3 regions of the Nonomuraea sp. AD125B genome follow, and region 3 is predicted to be linked to each of the others. Evidence: predicted binding sites of a transcription regulator. Region 3 holds the regulator's gene; each other region holds the start of a gene.
What was found. The regulator HrcA, encoded in region 3, represses chaperone genes, less so after heat shock. The targets are predictions, from matches to a motif close to TTGGCACTCTCNNNNNGAGAGTGCCAA.

Region 1: a site for HrcA is predicted at 3,877-3,903, ahead of groL (chaperonin GroEL). Genes of this name have one in related genera too.
Region 2: a site for HrcA is predicted at 3,939-3,965, ahead of groES (co-chaperone GroES). Genes of this name have one in related genera too.

The regions. Positions count from the first base shown of each region.
Region 1 is NZ_JBGLOU010000007.1:29,791-35,129, reverse strand. Features, by position in the region: gene ACBR40_RS19550 (AAA family ATPase) at 1-1,416, shown strand, start outside; gene ACBR40_RS19545 (YbhB/YbcL family Raf kinase inhibitor-like protein) at 1,515-2,045, shown strand; gene groL (chaperonin GroEL) at 2,140-3,765, opposite strand; gene ACBR40_RS19535 (cold-shock protein) at 4,102-4,302, opposite strand; gene ACBR40_RS19530 (MoaD/ThiS family protein) at 4,544-4,819, opposite strand; gene thrC (threonine synthase) at 4,843-5,339, opposite strand, start outside.
Region 2 is NZ_JBGLOU010000014.1:41,757-47,095, reverse strand. Features, by position in the region: gene ACBR40_RS32605 (hypothetical protein) at 1-946, opposite strand, end outside; gene ACBR40_RS32600 (methyltransferase domain-containing protein) at 1,139-2,314, opposite strand; gene ACBR40_RS32595 (MarR family winged helix-turn-helix transcriptional regulator) at 2,326-2,910, opposite strand; gene ACBR40_RS32590 (NAD-dependent epimerase/dehydratase family protein) at 3,001-3,855, shown strand; gene groES (co-chaperone GroES) at 4,051-4,365, shown strand; gene groL (chaperonin GroEL) at 4,435-5,339, shown strand, end outside.
Region 3 is NZ_JBGLOU010000013.1:200,650-205,988, forward strand. Features, by position in the region: gene ACBR40_RS31775 (SigE family RNA polymerase sigma factor) at 1-400, shown strand, start outside; gene ACBR40_RS31780 (hypothetical protein) at 397-1,038, shown strand; gene ACBR40_RS31785 (16S rRNA (uracil(1498)-N(3))-methyltransferase) at 1,060-1,788, opposite strand; gene dnaJ (molecular chaperone DnaJ) at 1,790-2,926, opposite strand; gene hrcA (heat-inducible transcriptional repressor HrcA) at 2,938-3,951, opposite strand; gene ACBR40_RS31800 (hypothetical protein) at 4,364-4,897, shown strand; gene ACBR40_RS31805 (DUF3097 domain-containing protein) at 4,916-5,339, shown strand, end outside.

The sequences.
Region 1 (5,339 bases), on a different contig from region 3:
GTCCAGGGCGCCCCCGGCACCGGGAAGACCGCGGTGGGCCTGCACCGGGCCGCCTACCTGCTGTTCACCCACCGCGAGCGGCTGGCCAGGTCCGGCGTGATGATCGTCGGCCCCAACCGCGCGTTCCTGTCCTACATCTCCTCGGTCCTGCCCGCGCTGGGCGAGGTCAAGGTGGACCAGACGACCGTGGCGGGCCTGCTCGGCGAGCACGCCGCCCCGGAGGACCCGCTGGTGGCCGCGGTCAAGGGCGACGCCCGGATGGCCGCGGTGCTCGAACGCGCGCTCTGGCTGCACATCGTGAAGCCGGAGGAGGGCCTGGTGTTCACCAAGGGCGCCTACCGCTACCGGGTGGCCGACCATGAGGTGCGCGAGATCGTCGCCTCCCTGCGCGGCACCACCCGCTACCTGCCGGGACGGGCGGCGCTCGCGCAACGGCTGGCCCACCTGGTGCTGGTGCGGATGGAGCAGCGCGGCGAGTCGCCCGACGACCGGGTGCAGGACGCCGTGGCCCGCTCCAAGCCGGTCAAGCAGCTCGTGGACGCGGTCTGGCCGAAGCTGACGCCCGAGCAGGTGCTCTACCGGCTGCTCGCCGAGCCGGAGTTCCTCGCCAGGGCCGCCAGGTCCGACCTGTCGGCCGACGAGCAGAGCCTGCTCCTCTGGCCGAAGCCGTACCGCAGCCACAAGTCCGCCAAGTGGTCGGCGGCGGACGCCGCGCTCCTCGACGAGCTGCGCGACCTCATGGAACGCACCCCCTCGCTCGGCCACCTGGTCGTGGACGAGGCCCAGGACCTGTCGGAGATGCAGCTGCGGGCGCTCGGCCGCCGCTGCCGCAACGGCTCGGCCACCGTGCTCGGCGACCTCGCCCAGGGCACCACGCCCTGGTCCACCAGCTCGTGGGAGAGCGTGCTCCAGCACCTCGGCCAGGCCGAGGGCGAGGTGACCGAGCTGACGCTCGGCTTCCGCGTGCCGCGCGAGGTGCTCGACTTCGCCGCCCGGCTGCTGCCGTCCATCGCCCCCGGACTGGCCGCGCCGCGGTCCCTGCGCCCCGGCGCGGGCTCGCTGAACATCCGCCCGGGCGGCTCGGTGGCGGAGGCCGCCGACGCGGCCCTCGCCCAGGAGGGCTCGATCGGCGTCATTGTCCCGGACGCGCTGGTCGGCGAGGTCTCGCGGGCGCTGTCCGGCCGTCCGCACTCCGTGCTCGACCCCGACGCCCCGGAGGGCGAGCACCGCCTGCTCGTCGTCCCCGCCACGCTCGCCAAGGGTCTGGAGTACGACCACGTGATCGTGGTCGAGCCCGCCGACATCGTGGCCGCCGAGCCCCGCGGCCTGGCCCGGCTGTACGTCGTCCTGACCCGTGCGGTGACCTCGCTCACGGTCCTGCACGACAAGCCCCTGCCGGCGCAGCTCGCCATGTGACCGCGCCCCGCGCGGGAACCGGCGACGCCATGACCGGCGACCGGCCCGGCCGCTTCTAGGATGGCGATCAGGAACGCTTGCCTACCTAGGAGGATGCCGTGCCAGCACCGCTGCCCCATGAACACCTGCCGTCGGTTCCCGCGCTCGTGGTCGAGAGCGACGACATCCAGGACGGCGAGCGGCTCAGCGACCTGCACGTCTTCAACGACTGGGGCATGACGGGCCAGAACGTCTCGCCCCAGCTCCGCTGGTCCGGCGCGCCCGAAGGGACCCGGAGCTACGCCGTCACCTGCTACGACCCCGACGCCCCCACGGGCAGCGGGTTCTGGCACTGGGTGCTGTTCGACCTGCCGGCCTCGGTGACCGAGCTGCCCGCGGGCGCGGGCAGCGCCCCCGACTTCAAGGGGCTGCCCGAGGGTGCCGCCCACGCCCGCAACGACTACGGCGCCAAGGCCTTCGGCGGCGCGGCCCCGCCGCCCGGCGCCCCGCACCGCTATGTCTTCACCGTCCACGCCCTCGGCGTCGACAAGCTGGGCGTGGACGGCGACGCCAGCCCGGCGGTGGTCGGCTTCAACATCACGGCCAACACGCTGGCCCGCGGCCACATCGTCCCGGTCTACGGCGTCTGACCGCGGTCAACGCACACGAACACGCCGTCAATGCACAAGAGCGGCCCGGAAGATCCGGGCCGCTCTTGTGCTTCGGCTTCGCGAGCGAACAGACCTAGAAGTCCATGTCGCCGCCACCCGGCATGGCGGGAGCGGCAGCGGCCTTCTCGGGCTTCTCGGCGATGACAGCCTCGGTGGTGAGGAAGAGCGCCGCGATGGAGGCGGCGTTCTGCAGCGCGGAGCGCGTCACCTTGGCCGGGTCGATGATGCCCGACTCGAACATGTTGACGTACTCGCCGCTGGCGGCGTTGAGGCCCTCGCCCGGAGTGAGGTTGCGGACCTTCTCCACCACGACGCCGCCCTCGAGACCGGCGTTGACCGCGATCTGCTTGAGCGGCTCCTCCAGAGCCTTCTTCACGATCGAGGCACCGGTGGCCTCGTCGCCGGCCAGCTCCAGCTTGTCGAACGCCTTGGCGCCGGCCTGCAGCAGCGCCACGCCACCGCCGGGGACGATGCCCTCCTCGACGGCCGCCTTCGCGTTGCGCACGGCGTCCTCGATGCGGTGCTTGCGCTCCTTGAGCTCGACCTCGGTGGCCGCGCCCGCCTTGATGACGGCCACGCCGCCGGCCAGCTTGGCGAGGCGCTCCTGGAGCTTCTCGCGGTCGTAGTCGGAGTCGGTGCGCTCGATCTCGGCGCGGATCTCGTTGACCCGGCCGGAGATCTGCTCGGCGTCGCCGGCGCCGTCGACGATCGTGGTCTCGTCCTTGGTGACGACGACCTTGCGCGCGCGGCCCAGCAGGTCGAGGGTGGCGTTCTCGAGCTTGAGACCGACCTCCTCGGCGATGACCTGGCCACCGGTGAGGATGGCGATGTCGTTGAGCATGGCCTTGCGGCGGTCGCCGAAGCCCGGGGCCTTGACGGCCACGGAGCGGAACAGGCCGCGGATCTTGTTGACGACCAGGGTGGCCAGGGCCTCGCCCTCGACGTCCTCAGCGATGATCAGCAGCGGCCTGCCGGACTGCACGACCTTGTCGAGCAGGGGCAGCAGGTCCTTGTTGGCGGAGACCTTGCTGTTGACGATCAGGATGTAGGGGTCCTCGAGGACGGCCTCCATGCGGTCGGAGTCGGTGACGAAGTACATCGACACCATGCCCTTGTCGAACCGCATGCCCTCGGTGAGCTCCAGCTCCAGGCCGAAGGTGTTGCTCTCCTCGACGGTGATGACGCCTTCCTTGCCGACCTTGTCCATCGCCTCGGCGATGAGCGAGCCGATCTCGGGGTCGGCGGCGGAGATGGAGGCGGTGGAGGCGATCTGCTCCTTGGTCTCCACGTCCTTGGCCAGCTTGGAGAGCTCCTCGCTGACGCGCTCGACGGCGGCCTCGATGCCCTTCTTCAGGGCCATCGGGTTGGCGCCGGCGGCGACGTTGCGCAGGCCCTCACGAACCAGCGCCTGGGCGAGCACGGTGGCGGTGGTGGTGCCGTCGCCCGCGACGTCGTCCGTCTTCTTGGCGACTTCCTTGACCAGCTCGGCGCCGATCTTCTCCCAAGGGTCCTCGAGCTCGATCTCCTTGGCGATGGACACACCGTCGTTGGTGATCGTGGGGGCGCCCCACTTCTTCTCCAGCACGACGTTGCGGCCCTTGGGGCCCAAGGTCACCTTGACGGCGTCAGCGAGCTGGTTCATACCGCGCTCGAGACCGCGCCGGGCGTCCTCGTCAAACGCGATCATCTTGGCTGCCATAAGGCTAGACCTCCCAGATGCAGGGTGGCTTGTCCTGGACCGAGCCGACGCCCGCGACGGCCAGGGACTGCATCTCCGTTCGGCAGACCCCATCGTCTCGATCCCGAGTTATTGGCACTCTGCCACACAGAGTGCCAACGACTGTTTAGCACTCTACCCTGCCGAGTGCAAGCGAACGACCTTCTGGAGGGGCCTCCGCGCAGGTCAGCCGATCGACGTAGGGACGGCGGGCCGCTCACCGTGTGGCCCGCCGTCGATCGCCGACTACGAGGGTGGCGGGCTCGTACGGACTGCGCTGCCGCACGGGCCCCGCCGGTGCATACCAGGTGACGTAAATCAGACCGAGCGGACAGACTCGGCCTGCGGTCCCTTCTGGCCCTGCGTGATCTCGAACTCGACCCGCTGGCCCTGCTCGAGAGATCGGTACCCGTCCATCAGTATCGCGGAGTAATGGACGAATACATCCTTACCACCGTCTACCGCGATGAAGCCGTAGCCCTTGTCCGCGTTGAACCACTTGACGGTGCCCTGCGCCACTTCCGACTCCTCTTACTGGGGCTACGGATCTCGCCCATTCCACCGCGAGACCCGTAATCGTCCGACTTAACGACAAAACAGCCAGACGATCGCCTCGACCATACCTGTGGCAAGGGGTTTGGCAACAGAGTCAATCCACGAAAGACGCATTTGTTCGCAGTGCGGGTACTTCAACGTTTGAATAGGCCCGAAAAGCAGAAGGCGCCCGCTTGGGGCGCCTTCCGTGGAGTCGTACGGGCACTCAGCCGCCGGCGACCGCCGGGATGATGGAGATCTGCGCGCCCTGAGGGACGGCGGTGTCCAGGCCCTCGGCGAAACGGACGTCCTCTTCCCCAACGTAAACGTTGACAAAACGCCGAATCTTGCCCGATTCATCCAGAATTCTCGCGCCGATGCCCGGGTAGTCGGCATCGAGCTTGGCGAGCACGTCACGAAGAGTCGCGCCTTCGCCACTCACTTCCGCGTTTCCGCCGGTGTAGGTGCGCAGAATGGTGGGAATCCGAACAGTAACGCTCATGGTTATCTCGCCTTTCCTGGTTGTCAGACAGCCGCGCGGAACGCGTCGAGAGACGGCTTGATCACGGCGGTGGGCCGCGACGACTCGCCGGCGATGGCGTCCAGCGTCTTCAGGCCGTCGCCGGTGTTGAGGACCACGGTCTCCGCCTCGGGGTCGAGCCGCCCCGCCTCGACGAGCTTCTTGAGCACGCCCACGGTGACGCCGCCCGCGGTCTCGGCGAAGATGCCCTCGGTCGAGGCCAGCAGCTTGATCGCGGCCACGACCTCGGCGTCGGTGACGTCCTCGACGGCCCCGCCGGTGCGCCGGGCGATGTCCAGCACGTACGGGCCGTCGGCCGGGTTGCCGATCGCCAGCGACTTCGCGATGGTGTTGGGCTTGACCGGCTGGACGACGTCGTGCCCCGCCTTGTACGCCGCCGACACCGGCGAGCACCCGGCGGCCTGCGCCCCGAAGACCTTGTAGGGGGTGTCCTCGACCAGGCCCAAGGCGATGAGCTCCTTGAAGCCCTTGTCGATCTTGG
Region 2 (5,339 bases), on a different contig from region 3:
TGAGGGCGCGGTCGGTCTCCTCCAGACGTGTGGAGAGGGCGCGGTCGGTCTCGTCTAGGCGGGCGGTGAGGTTGCGGTCGGTGTCGCCGAGGCGGGCGGACAGGCTGCGGTCGGTCTCCTCCAGGCGGGCCGTCAGCCGTTGGTCCGTCTCCTTGAGGCGGGTGGTGAGGCGCTGGTCGGTGGCGTCGAGGCGGGCGGTGAGCTGCTTGCCGGTCTCCTCCAGGCGGGCCGCGCCGTCGTCGAGGCGCGCGGTGAGGCGCTGCTCGACGGCCTCGACCTGGACGGAGAGCCGTTCGGCCGTGCCGGTCAGCCGGTCGTTGACGCCCTCGGACAGCTCGCCGACGACCGCCTCGACCTGCTCGGTGCGGGAGCTCAGCTCGGCCACGGACCTGTCGAGCCTGGTGAAGCGGCCCGCCGCGGCCTCCATCCCGGCGTGAAGATTGGCCAGCATGCCGGCGAAGTCGGACATCCCCTTGGTGATGCCGTCGGTGGTCTCCAGCACGGACTGCAGGCGCTTGAGCGCCTCGTCGACGTTCTCGCCCACGGTGCCGAGATCGGCCCAGAGGCTCGGCAGCTCGGACACCGGGGCGACGCGGGCGTCCACGTGGCCCACCCGGTCGCCGACGGCGTCCACGTGGTCGCGTACGGCCTCGACGTGCTGTGCCAGCCCCTCCGCCCACATCGGCGGCTTGGCGGAGATGTCCTCCAGCCGCCCGTTGACCGACTCCAGAGCGCCGCTGAGGCCGCCCAGCTCGCGCTCGCGCACCTCCCGCAGCAGCCACTCCATGCCTTCGAGCCGCTGGCGGATCTCGTCGAGGACGGCCCCCTGCGTGCGCTGCTCGTAGACGTGGTCCTGTGACGCGCGGTTGAGCAGGTCTCGCATCCTCTCGGAGACGTTCGTGTAGCCCCCTGCCGTGAGAAGGGTCGTGTGGTTGGAATTGTCCACCGAAAGGCTCCTTCGCTCGCCGGCGGTCTGTTGCGCAGCGGTGGGATAGGTCCGGTTTGCAGTGAAATGGCGAGAACGCGACAACCGCATCAGGGGGAGAACTCCCGCCCGCCAACCTTAGCCCCTCGATCAAGGTCCGGAAGCGTCGAATGGAAAGATCGTGGTTGGCGAGAGATCGACCGTTATCCGTGGTCAGGCACTTGGGGAGGTGTCGCAGATAAAGGCATATGGGCGCTCCATAATGCGAGTCAGGATGATTACCGCTGACTTTTCCCCATTGAGTCGCAAGTCGGCTCGGAGCCGTTCGATGTCGAGAGCAGAGCCGCGCTTCTTGATGGTGACATTTCCGATTTGTCGCTCACGCAGCGCCGCCCGGAGTTTCTTCAGCGAGAACGTCATCACCTCGTCCACGGCGTAACGCGCGGCCCACGGGGTGTCGATCGGCTCGTCGGCGGCGATGTAGGCGATCTGCTGGTCGAGCAGCCGCCCGCCGACCAGGCCGGCCACCTCGCGCACCAGGTGCGCCCTGATCGCGGCGCCGTCGGGCTCGTAGACGTAGCGGCCCAGCGCGCCGACCGGCGCCAGGCTCTCGGGGCCGGTGGCGGCCAGGGTGTGCCCGCCGGGCAGCAGGGTGGCGCGGCGCATCGAGCGGCTGCCGGGGCCGGTCCAGATGGCCGCCTCCTTGACCTCCCCCTTGTACGAGACCCACTCGGCCTCGGCGGACTCGGGGATGTAGGAGTAGGGGATGCCCGGGGCGACCTTGACGCAGGCGCGGTCCGCCCGCGCCACCAGGTCGAGCACCGTCGGCCACGGCGGAGAGTACGCCAGAGGATCGAACGTGCGGCCCCGCCCCGTCCGCCTGGCCGGGTCGGCGAAGAGCGCGTCGTAGTCCTCGGGCCGCACCGCCCCCGCGTTGCCCACGACCACGCTCACCCGGTCGGCGACGCCGAGCGCCTCGGCGTTCGCCCTGGCCACGGCGACGGTCAGCGGGTCGATGTCCACGGCGGTCACGGTGCAGCCCGCCCGCGCCAGGGCGAGAAGGTCGCCGCCGACGCCGCAGCAGACGTCGATCACGCGCGCTCCTGCGAGGCGGCGGGCGCGGTGCTCGGCCACCTCCTTGCGGGTGGACTGCTCCAGGCCGTGCGGGGTGAAGAACATCACCTCGGCGTCCTCGCCGAACTTCGCCCGCGCCCGTTCGCGGAGCGCCGCCTGGGTGAGCGCGGCCGAGGTGAGCGCGGCGTCGTACGTGCGGCGCAGCCTGGTGGCGGCGGCGACGGGATCGGCCCCCGTGGCGGTCAGCTCCACGGCCTCGGCGAGCGCCTGCCGGCCGCGGGAGGTCAGGAGCTGTCGGAAGGCGTCGAGGTCCACGTTGCCCGACGTTATCGCGTCGCGGAACCCCTCGTGACGCCGCTCGTGACGGTCTCCGTAGTGGTCGCGGCGGCGTCCCCGGCGGCGCACGAGACGGCGGGGGTGTCGCCCAGGGACAGCAGGAGCTTGCGGAGCAGGGCGGCCAGGGCGTCCTGGTCGTCCGCGGAGAGCCCGGACAGCAGCCGGGCCTCGTTGGCCGCGTGCCGTTCGAGCACGTCGTCGGCCACCCGCCGGCCCTCTTCGGTCAGCCCGACGAACGTCATCCGCCGGTTGCCCGGGGCCGGCCACCGATCGACGAGCCCGCGGTCGAGCAGGTGGTCGATGCGGTTGGTGAGCGCGCCGGGGCTCACCATGGCGGCGGCCGAAAGGTCCTTCATGCACATCCGGACGTCCTCGGCGCGCCGGAGCGTGGCGAGCACGTCGAACTCCCACGCCTCCAGTCCGTGCTCGGCCAGGAACTCCCTGGCGGCGCGGTCCAGCAGCCGGGAGGCGCGCGTGACCCTGCCGACCACGCCCGTGGGGGACACGTCGACGCCGGGCCGCGCCCGCGCCCACTGGCCGATGATCTCGTCGACCGCGTCGATCGCCTCGTCCATGCGCTCGATCCTACGACATTGAAATGTTCGACGCCTGGCGCTATCTTCGGCGTGGAAGACTTCGATGTCGAACTTTTTGAGGTGAGAGTGATGCGGGTTCTGGTGATCGGCGCGACCGGTTACATCGGGGCGGCCGTCGTGGAGCGGCTGGTCGCGGGGGGCCACGAGGTGATCGCGTACGTACGCCCGCCGGCCGACGGCGCGAGGCGGGTGCCGGCGGCGTCGGGCGAGCGGTACGGCGACCTGTCGGACCCTGCCGCGCTGCAGGCGGCACTGGAGCCGGGTGTCGAGGTCGTCGTGCACGCCGGGCAGCTCACCGGCGACCGTGAGACCGACCTCGCCGTCGCGGGTGTCCCGGCCGCCGCGGGGGCGCGGATGGTGTACCTGAGCGGCGTGTGGGTGCTCGGCGCGGTCGACGGGGGCGACGAGGACAGCCCGGCCCGGCCGATTCCGCTCGTGGCGTACCGGGACGAGGTGGAGCGAGTGGTGCTCGGCGGCGGCGGCTCCGTCGTACGGCCGGGCGTGGTGCACGGCAGGGGCTCCGGCATCCCCGCGCTCCTTCGCGGCCTGGCCGCCGAGCGCGGCACCGGAGTGTACGTCTCGGCCGACGGCACGGCGCCCACCTGGACCTTCGTGCACGTGGACGACCTCGCCGAGCTCGTCGCGGCGGTCGTGGAGCGCGGCGGGGCGGCGGTCTACCACGGCGTGAGCGAGGAGGCCGTGCCGCTCACGGACGTGGCCGAGGCGGCGGCCCGCGCGGCCGGCGTCAAGGAGGTCGCCGAGCCCTGGCCGCTGGAGGAGGCCGCGAAGGCGCTCGGGGCCGGATTCGCCGAGGCCCTGGCCCTCGGCCAGCGGGTCGGCGCGCCGCGCACCCGCCGCGAGCTCGGCTGGACCCCGACCCGGCCGGGGATCGTCGCCGAGCTCACCGAGGGCTCGTACGCCTGATCGACACCCGTTGTTCCGATCGCTGTCAGCAGACGCGGACGCGTTCGTGTTGACTGTCAAGGCCCTCTTGCATATGTTTCCTGTTGGCACTCTCCCCTTGAGAGTGCCAACGTGCGACGAGGCAGGTCTGACACCCGCGACGGCAGGCCCAGCTGGTCGCCTCTTCTGATCATTCACATCTGAAGGGGAGGTCCGATCGTGACGACCGCCACCAAGGTTCCCGTTAAGCCGCTCGGCGACCGCATTGTGGTTCAGCCGCTTGAGGCCGAGCAGACCACGGCTTCCGGCCTGGTCATCCCTGACACCGCCAAGGAGAAGCCGCAGGAGGGCCGAGTCCTCGCGGTGGGTCCGGGCAACTGGGACGAGGACGGCGAGAAGCGGATTCCGCTCGACGTCTCCGAGGGCGACATCGTCCTCTACAGCAAGTACGGCGGCACCGAGGTCAAGTACAACGGCGAGGAGTACCTCGTGCTCTCCGCCCGCGACGTTCTCGCGATCATCGAGAAGTAGGCCGGATGCGTCGAGCCCCGGGCGCTTTAGGGCGGCCGGGGCTTTCGACGCCAGGAGAGGACTTTCAGCATGGCGAAGATCCTGGAGTTCGACGAGAACGCGCGGCGCGCCCTGGAGCGCGGCGTCAACGCCCTCGCGGACGCCGTGAAGGTTACCCTCGGCCCGCGGGGCCGCAACGTCGTCATCGACAAGAAGTTCGGTGCGCCGACGATCACGAACGACGGCGTGACCATCGCTCGTGAGATCGAGCTGGAGGAGCGCTACGAGAACCTCGGCGCCCAGCTCGCCAAGGAAGTGGCCACCAAGACCAACGACATCGCGGGTGACGGCACCACCACCGCGACCGTCCTGGCCCAGGCCATGGTCCGCGAGGGCCTGCGCAACGTCGCCGCCGGCGCCTCGCCGCTGTCGCTCAAGCGCGGCATCGACAAGGCCGCCAAGGCGGTCAGCGACAAGCTGCTCTCGGTGGCCCGCGAGGTCGGCGACAAGAACGAGATCGCCAACGTCGCCACCATCTCCGCCCAGGACGCCAAGATCGGCGAGCTGATCGCCGAGGCGTTCGACAAGGTGGGCAAGGACGGTGTCCTCACCGTCGAAGAGTCCAACGCCATGGGCATGGAGCTCGAGTTCACCGAGGGCATGCAGTTCGACAAGGGTTACCTGTCGGCCTACATGGTGACCGACCCCGAGCGCATGGAGGCCGTCCTGGAGGACGCCTACATCCTGCTCACCCAGGGCAAGGTCTCCTCCATCGCGGACTTCCTGCCGCTGCTGGAGAAGATCGCCCAGACCAAGAAGCCGCTGCTCGTGGTCGCCGAGGACGTCGAGGGCGAGGCCCTGGCCGTCCTGGTCACCAACAAGATCCGCGGCACGTTCACCTCCGTCGCCGTCAAGGCCCCCGGCTTCGGCGACCGCCGCAAGGCGATGCTGCAGGACATGGCCATCCTCACCGGCGGCCAGGTCGTCAGCGAGGA
Region 3 (5,339 bases):
CGCCGAGGAGGTCGTGCAGGACGCGTTCGTCGCCATTCACGGCGCCTGGCGCAGGCTGCGCGACCCCGACAAAGCACTCGCCTACCTCCGTCAGTCCGTCGTCAACCGCTCGCGTTCGGTGCTGCGCCACCGCGCCGTCGTCGAGAAATACGCGCCCAAGGGCCTGCCCGACGCGCCGAGCGCCGAGAACGGTGCGATCGGCGAGCTGGAACGGTCCGCCGTCATCGAGGCGTTACGAGCCCTCCCGACCCGGCAGAGAGAAGCACTGGTTCTGCGGTATTACGGTGATCTGTCCGAAGCTGAGATCGCTCACGCGATGGGCATCAGCAAGGGCGCGGTCAAGAGCCACACCGCCCGTGGCATGGCCGCGTTGCGATCCGTCCTGGAGAAAATGTCATGACCCTTCGCCCCGACGAGCACGGCGACCTCCTGCGCCGTGCGCTCCGCGCGGAGGCGGACGCGGTCGTGCCCTCGCCGGACGGTCTGGAGATCATCCGTGCCAGGATCGAGCGGCGCGGCGTGCGCAACCTCTTCTGGTGGCGGGCCGGCGCGGCCGCGGCCAGCGCCGTCCTGGTGGCCGGCACGATCGTCATGGTGGTGCCCGAGCTGCGGTCCAAGGTGATCAACGAGAGCCCGATCACGGTGGTCGATCAGGAGACCACGGGCAGGGTGCCGTCCAACTCCTCCACCACCCGCTCCCATCAGCCGCCCCCGCCTCCGCCCAGCCAGGACAACCCGGTCGTCGTGCCGCCGGAGCCCACCACCGAGTCGCCGAGCAAGCCGCCCAGGACCGCCGGGTCCACGAGCCGGCCGTCGCCGACCCCGCGTACGGAGACCACCACCACCTGCCCGCCCGTGGCCGCGACCCCGGGCGACGACTGCCCGGCCACGTCGGCGTCGCCGGCGCCCACAGAGGCCGACCCCGCCGCTCAGCCCTCGACGTGCCCCACCGAGCAGTGCCCGGCCGACAGCATCAGCGAGAGCCCCGCCGAGATCGCCACCCCGCTCATCGAGACCGGCGGCGGCACCACCCCTTAGCACCAGGTGTCGACCGGCGGCTCACCACCGGCCCGTGCGCGTGAGCAGCACGGCCGCCGCCGCCACCCCCGCCGTGGACGTGCGCAGCACCGTCGGCCCGAGCAGCGCCGGCGCCGCCCCCGCGGCCTTGAACCGGTCGAGCTCCTCGTCCGAGACGCCGCCCTCCGGCCCGACGACCACCACGATGTCGCCCTCGGCCGGCAGCGCCACCTTCGACAGCGGCTCGGCCGCCTCCTCGTGCAGCACCAGCCCGAGCGCCGCCCCGGCCAGCAATTCCGCCACCCGCGCGGTGGTGGCCGGCTCGCTCACCTCGGGCAGGTGGAAGCGGCGGGACTGCTTGCCCGCCTCGCGCGCGGTCGCCCGCCAGCGGCCGAGACCCTTGGCGACCTTGTCGCCCTTCCACTGGGCGATGCTGCGCGAGGCCGACCAGGGGACGATGACGTCCACCCCGGCCTCGGTCATCATCTCGACGGCCAGCTCGCCCCGGTCGCCCTTGGGCAGCCCCTGGACCACGGTCAGCCGCGGTCGCGGGGCCGGCACCTCGTAGCGGCGCAGCACGTCCAGGCCGAGCGCGTCCTTGGACGCCTCGCGCACCACGCACTCGGCGACCCGGCCGGCCCCGTCGGTGAGATCGACCCGCTCGCCGGCCCGCAGACGGCGCACGGAGGCGGCGTGGCGCCCCTCGGGGCCGTCGAGCGTCAGCTCCGGACCGTCGCCCAGCTCGGGGGCGATGAACACCGGAACGCTCACGTCACCTGCCGTTGAACGCGTCGCGCAGGCGCGAGAAGAAACCCTGCTGGCCCGGCGCGAACTTGCCCGGCGGGCGCTCCTCGCCCCGCAGCCTGGCCAGCTCGCGCAGCAGGTCCTCCTGCTGGGCGTCGAGCTTCGAAGGGGTCTCGACGTTGACGTGGATGAGCAGGTCGCCCCGGCCGGACTCGTTGAGGCGCTGCACGCCCCGCCCGAACATGGTGATGACCTGGCCGGACTGCGTGCCGGGCCGGACGTCGACCTCCTCGGTGCCGTCGAGCGTCTCGACCGCGAGCACCGTGCCGAGCGCGGCGGCCGTCATCGGGAGCTGGACGGTGCAGTGGAGGTCGTCACCGCGCCGCTCGAAGATCTCGTGGGCGCGCTCGACGATCTCCAGGAACAGGTCTCCGGGCGGGCCGCCGCCGGGGCCGACCTCGCCCTCGCCGGCGAGCTGGATGTGGGTGCCGTCCTCGACGCCCGCCGGGATGCGGACCTTGATGGTGCGGCGGGTGCGCACCCGGCCGTCGCCCGAGCACTCCTGGCAGGGGTGGCGGATGATGGTGCCGAAGCCGCCGCACTGCGGGCACGGCCGCGAGGTCATGACCTGGCCCAGGAACGAGCGGGTGACCTGGGAGATCTCGCCGCGCCCGTTGCACATGTCGCAGGTGTCGGGGTGGGTGCCGGGCGAGGCGCCGGCGCCGTGGCAGACCTCGCACACCACGGCCGTGTCGACGACCAGCTCACGAGTGGTGCCGAACGCCGTCTCGCGCAGGTCGAGCTCGACCCGGATGGTGGCGTTGCGACCCCGGCGGGCGCGCGAGCGCGGGCCACGGGCGCCCGCGGCGGTGCCGAAGAAGGCGTCCATGATGTCGCTGAACGGGAAGCCGGCGCCGAAGCCCCCGGCGCCCGCTCCCGCGCCGGCGAAGGAGGAGTCGCCCCCCAGGTCGTACATCTGGCGCTTGTTCGGGTCGGACAGCACCTCGTAGGCCTGCGTGATCTCCTTGAACCGCTCCTGGGTGTCAGGATCGGGGTTCACGTCGGGGTGCAACTCGCGGGCGAGCCGGCGGTATGCCTTCTTGATCTCGTCCTGACTCGCGTCACGCCGCACCCCGAGGGTGGCGTAATAGTCGCTGTTTGCCACTTATCGACCTCTTATGATGCAGCCAGGATCTGGCTGACGTAGCGAGCCACCGCGCGCACGGCGCCCATCGTCACGGGATAGTCCATCCTGGTGGGACCCAGCACACCGAGCCGGGCGAGTTGGTTGTCGCCAAGACCGTATCCGGTCGCGACCACGGATGTGCCCTGGAGGTAGGGGTTTTCCGAGCCGATCCGTACGGTGAGGGCGGACGGGGTGTCGGGGGAGGTCTCGCCGAGCAGCCGCATGAGCACGACCTGCTCCTCCAGCGCCTCCAGCACGTCGCGCAGGCCGACGGAGAAGTCCGCTCCGGCGAGGTTGGCCGCACCCGCGAAAACGATCTTTTCGTCATACCGCTCCACCAGGGTCTCCAGCAGCACGGACAAGATCGTGGCGGCGGCCGGGCGGTCCTCCACGGGCAGCCGCTCCGGCAGGTCGGCGACCAGCTCGGGAACGCTGCTGAGCTGGCAGCCGTCGAGGCCGGAGTTGAGCACCGCGCGCAGGTGCGCGATGCGGGTGTCCTCCAGCGCCTCGGGCAGCTCGACGACGCGCTGCTCGACGCGGCCGGTGTTGGTGATGAGCACCAGCATGACGCGGCGCTCGCTCAGCGGCACCAGCTCGACGTGCCGGACGGTCGAACGGGTGAGCGTGGGGTATTGCACGACGGCCACCTGCCGGGTGAGCTGCGCGAGCAGCCGCACCGTGCGCATCACCACGTCGTCCAGGTCGACGGCGCCGGCCAGGAACGTCTCGATCGCCCGGCGCTCGGCGCCGGACAGCGGCTTGATCTGCGAGAGCCGGTCGACGAACAGGCGGTAGCCCTTGTCCGTCGGCACCCGCCCCGCACTCGTGTGCGGCTGGGTGATGTAGCCCTCCTCCTCCAGCGCGGCCATGTCGTTCCTGACCGTCGCCGGGGAGACCTTCAGATTGTGGCGCTCGGCCAGCGCCTTGGAGCCCACCGGTTCGTTGGTGGACACGTAGTCCTCGACAATGGCGCGGAGCACCGCCAGCTTCCGTTCGTCGAGCACGTGCTCACCTCCTGCCTCTGCCCGTAGGGAAAACGCGGTGCCTAGCACTCTGTGTTCCCGAGTGCCAAGTGTACGGCTCTCGCCCACAGGGTGCGATGACACCGGCTCCCATCCTCTTGCTAGCGTCTTACAAGCGACAGGCTTCACACTTGCGGACATGTCGGACGAAGCACAGCCCCCGTACGGGCCACCGCCCGGACAGGGTCCGTACCACCATCAGCCATTCCCGCCTCAGCCCGGATACGGCCCGCAGCCCGGCTCCCAGCCCGCATACGGGCCGCAGCCCGGATACGGTGGGCAGCCGGGATACGGCACGCCTCCGCAGCCGTATGGTCCGCCGCCTCAGTACGGACAATACGGCCAACAACCACAGTTCCCACCACGAATCGATTCCAAAGCCATCAAACCCAGCTTGTGGTGGGTCGGCGGCGCCTGGATCGTGGCCGTGCTCTGCGGCGTCCTCGGCATCGTGCTCTTCGTGAACGGCGTCGCCGGCGGCGTGAACGACCTCGCGCCCACCAAGACGTTCGCCTCGGGGGAGAACGTCACCGTCACCGTGGACCCGGCCGACAAGCCCGCCGTCTACCTCTCCTCCGACACGCCGGTCACATACTCGTGCCAGATCGCCGGCGGATCGGGGCAGGCCAAGCTGGCCAAGACCGGCGGCTCGCAGACCGTCACGGTCAACGGCGTCGTGTGGGAGCAGATCCTCGTGGTCAACGCGCCCGCCAAGGGCGACTACCAGCTCACCTGCAGCAACGAGGAGTCGGCCGCGGTCAAGTACGGCGTCGGCAAGCCGCTGTCGTCCGCCGCCGGCGGGGTGGTCGGCGGGGTCGTCGCGCTGCTCGCGATCCCCGGCGCGGGCATCCTGCTCGCGATCATCGCCACCATCGTGGTCCTGGTGCGCCGCTCCTCCGCGCGCAAGCGCCTTGCGGCCGCCGGGTGATTTGCTACGGTCCCCCCTGTGTACGACGGTGATGTTCTGGCGGGTAACTGGCGGCGGCCCGGCAAGGGCAAGATTCCGAAGGTGCCCGCCGAGCCGGATCTCGTCGTGGAGGACGCCGACAGCGGCTTCTGCGGCGCCGTGGTGGCCTGCGACAAGGAGGCCGTCACGCTGGAGGACCGGTTCGGCAGGCGGCGGCTGTTCCCGCTGGCGCCGGCCGCGTTCCTCCTGGAGGGCAGGCCGGTGACCCTGGTGCGCCCCGCGCCGGCCGCCGCCCCCGAAGGCCCCCGGCGCAGCGCGTCGGGCTCCATCGCCGTCGAGGGGCTGCGGGCCCGCGTGGCCAGGGAGAGCCGCATCTACGTCGAGGGCGTGCACGACGCCGCGCTCGTGGAGAAGATCTGGGGCCACGACCTGCGGGTCGAGGGGGTCGTGGTCGAATACCTCG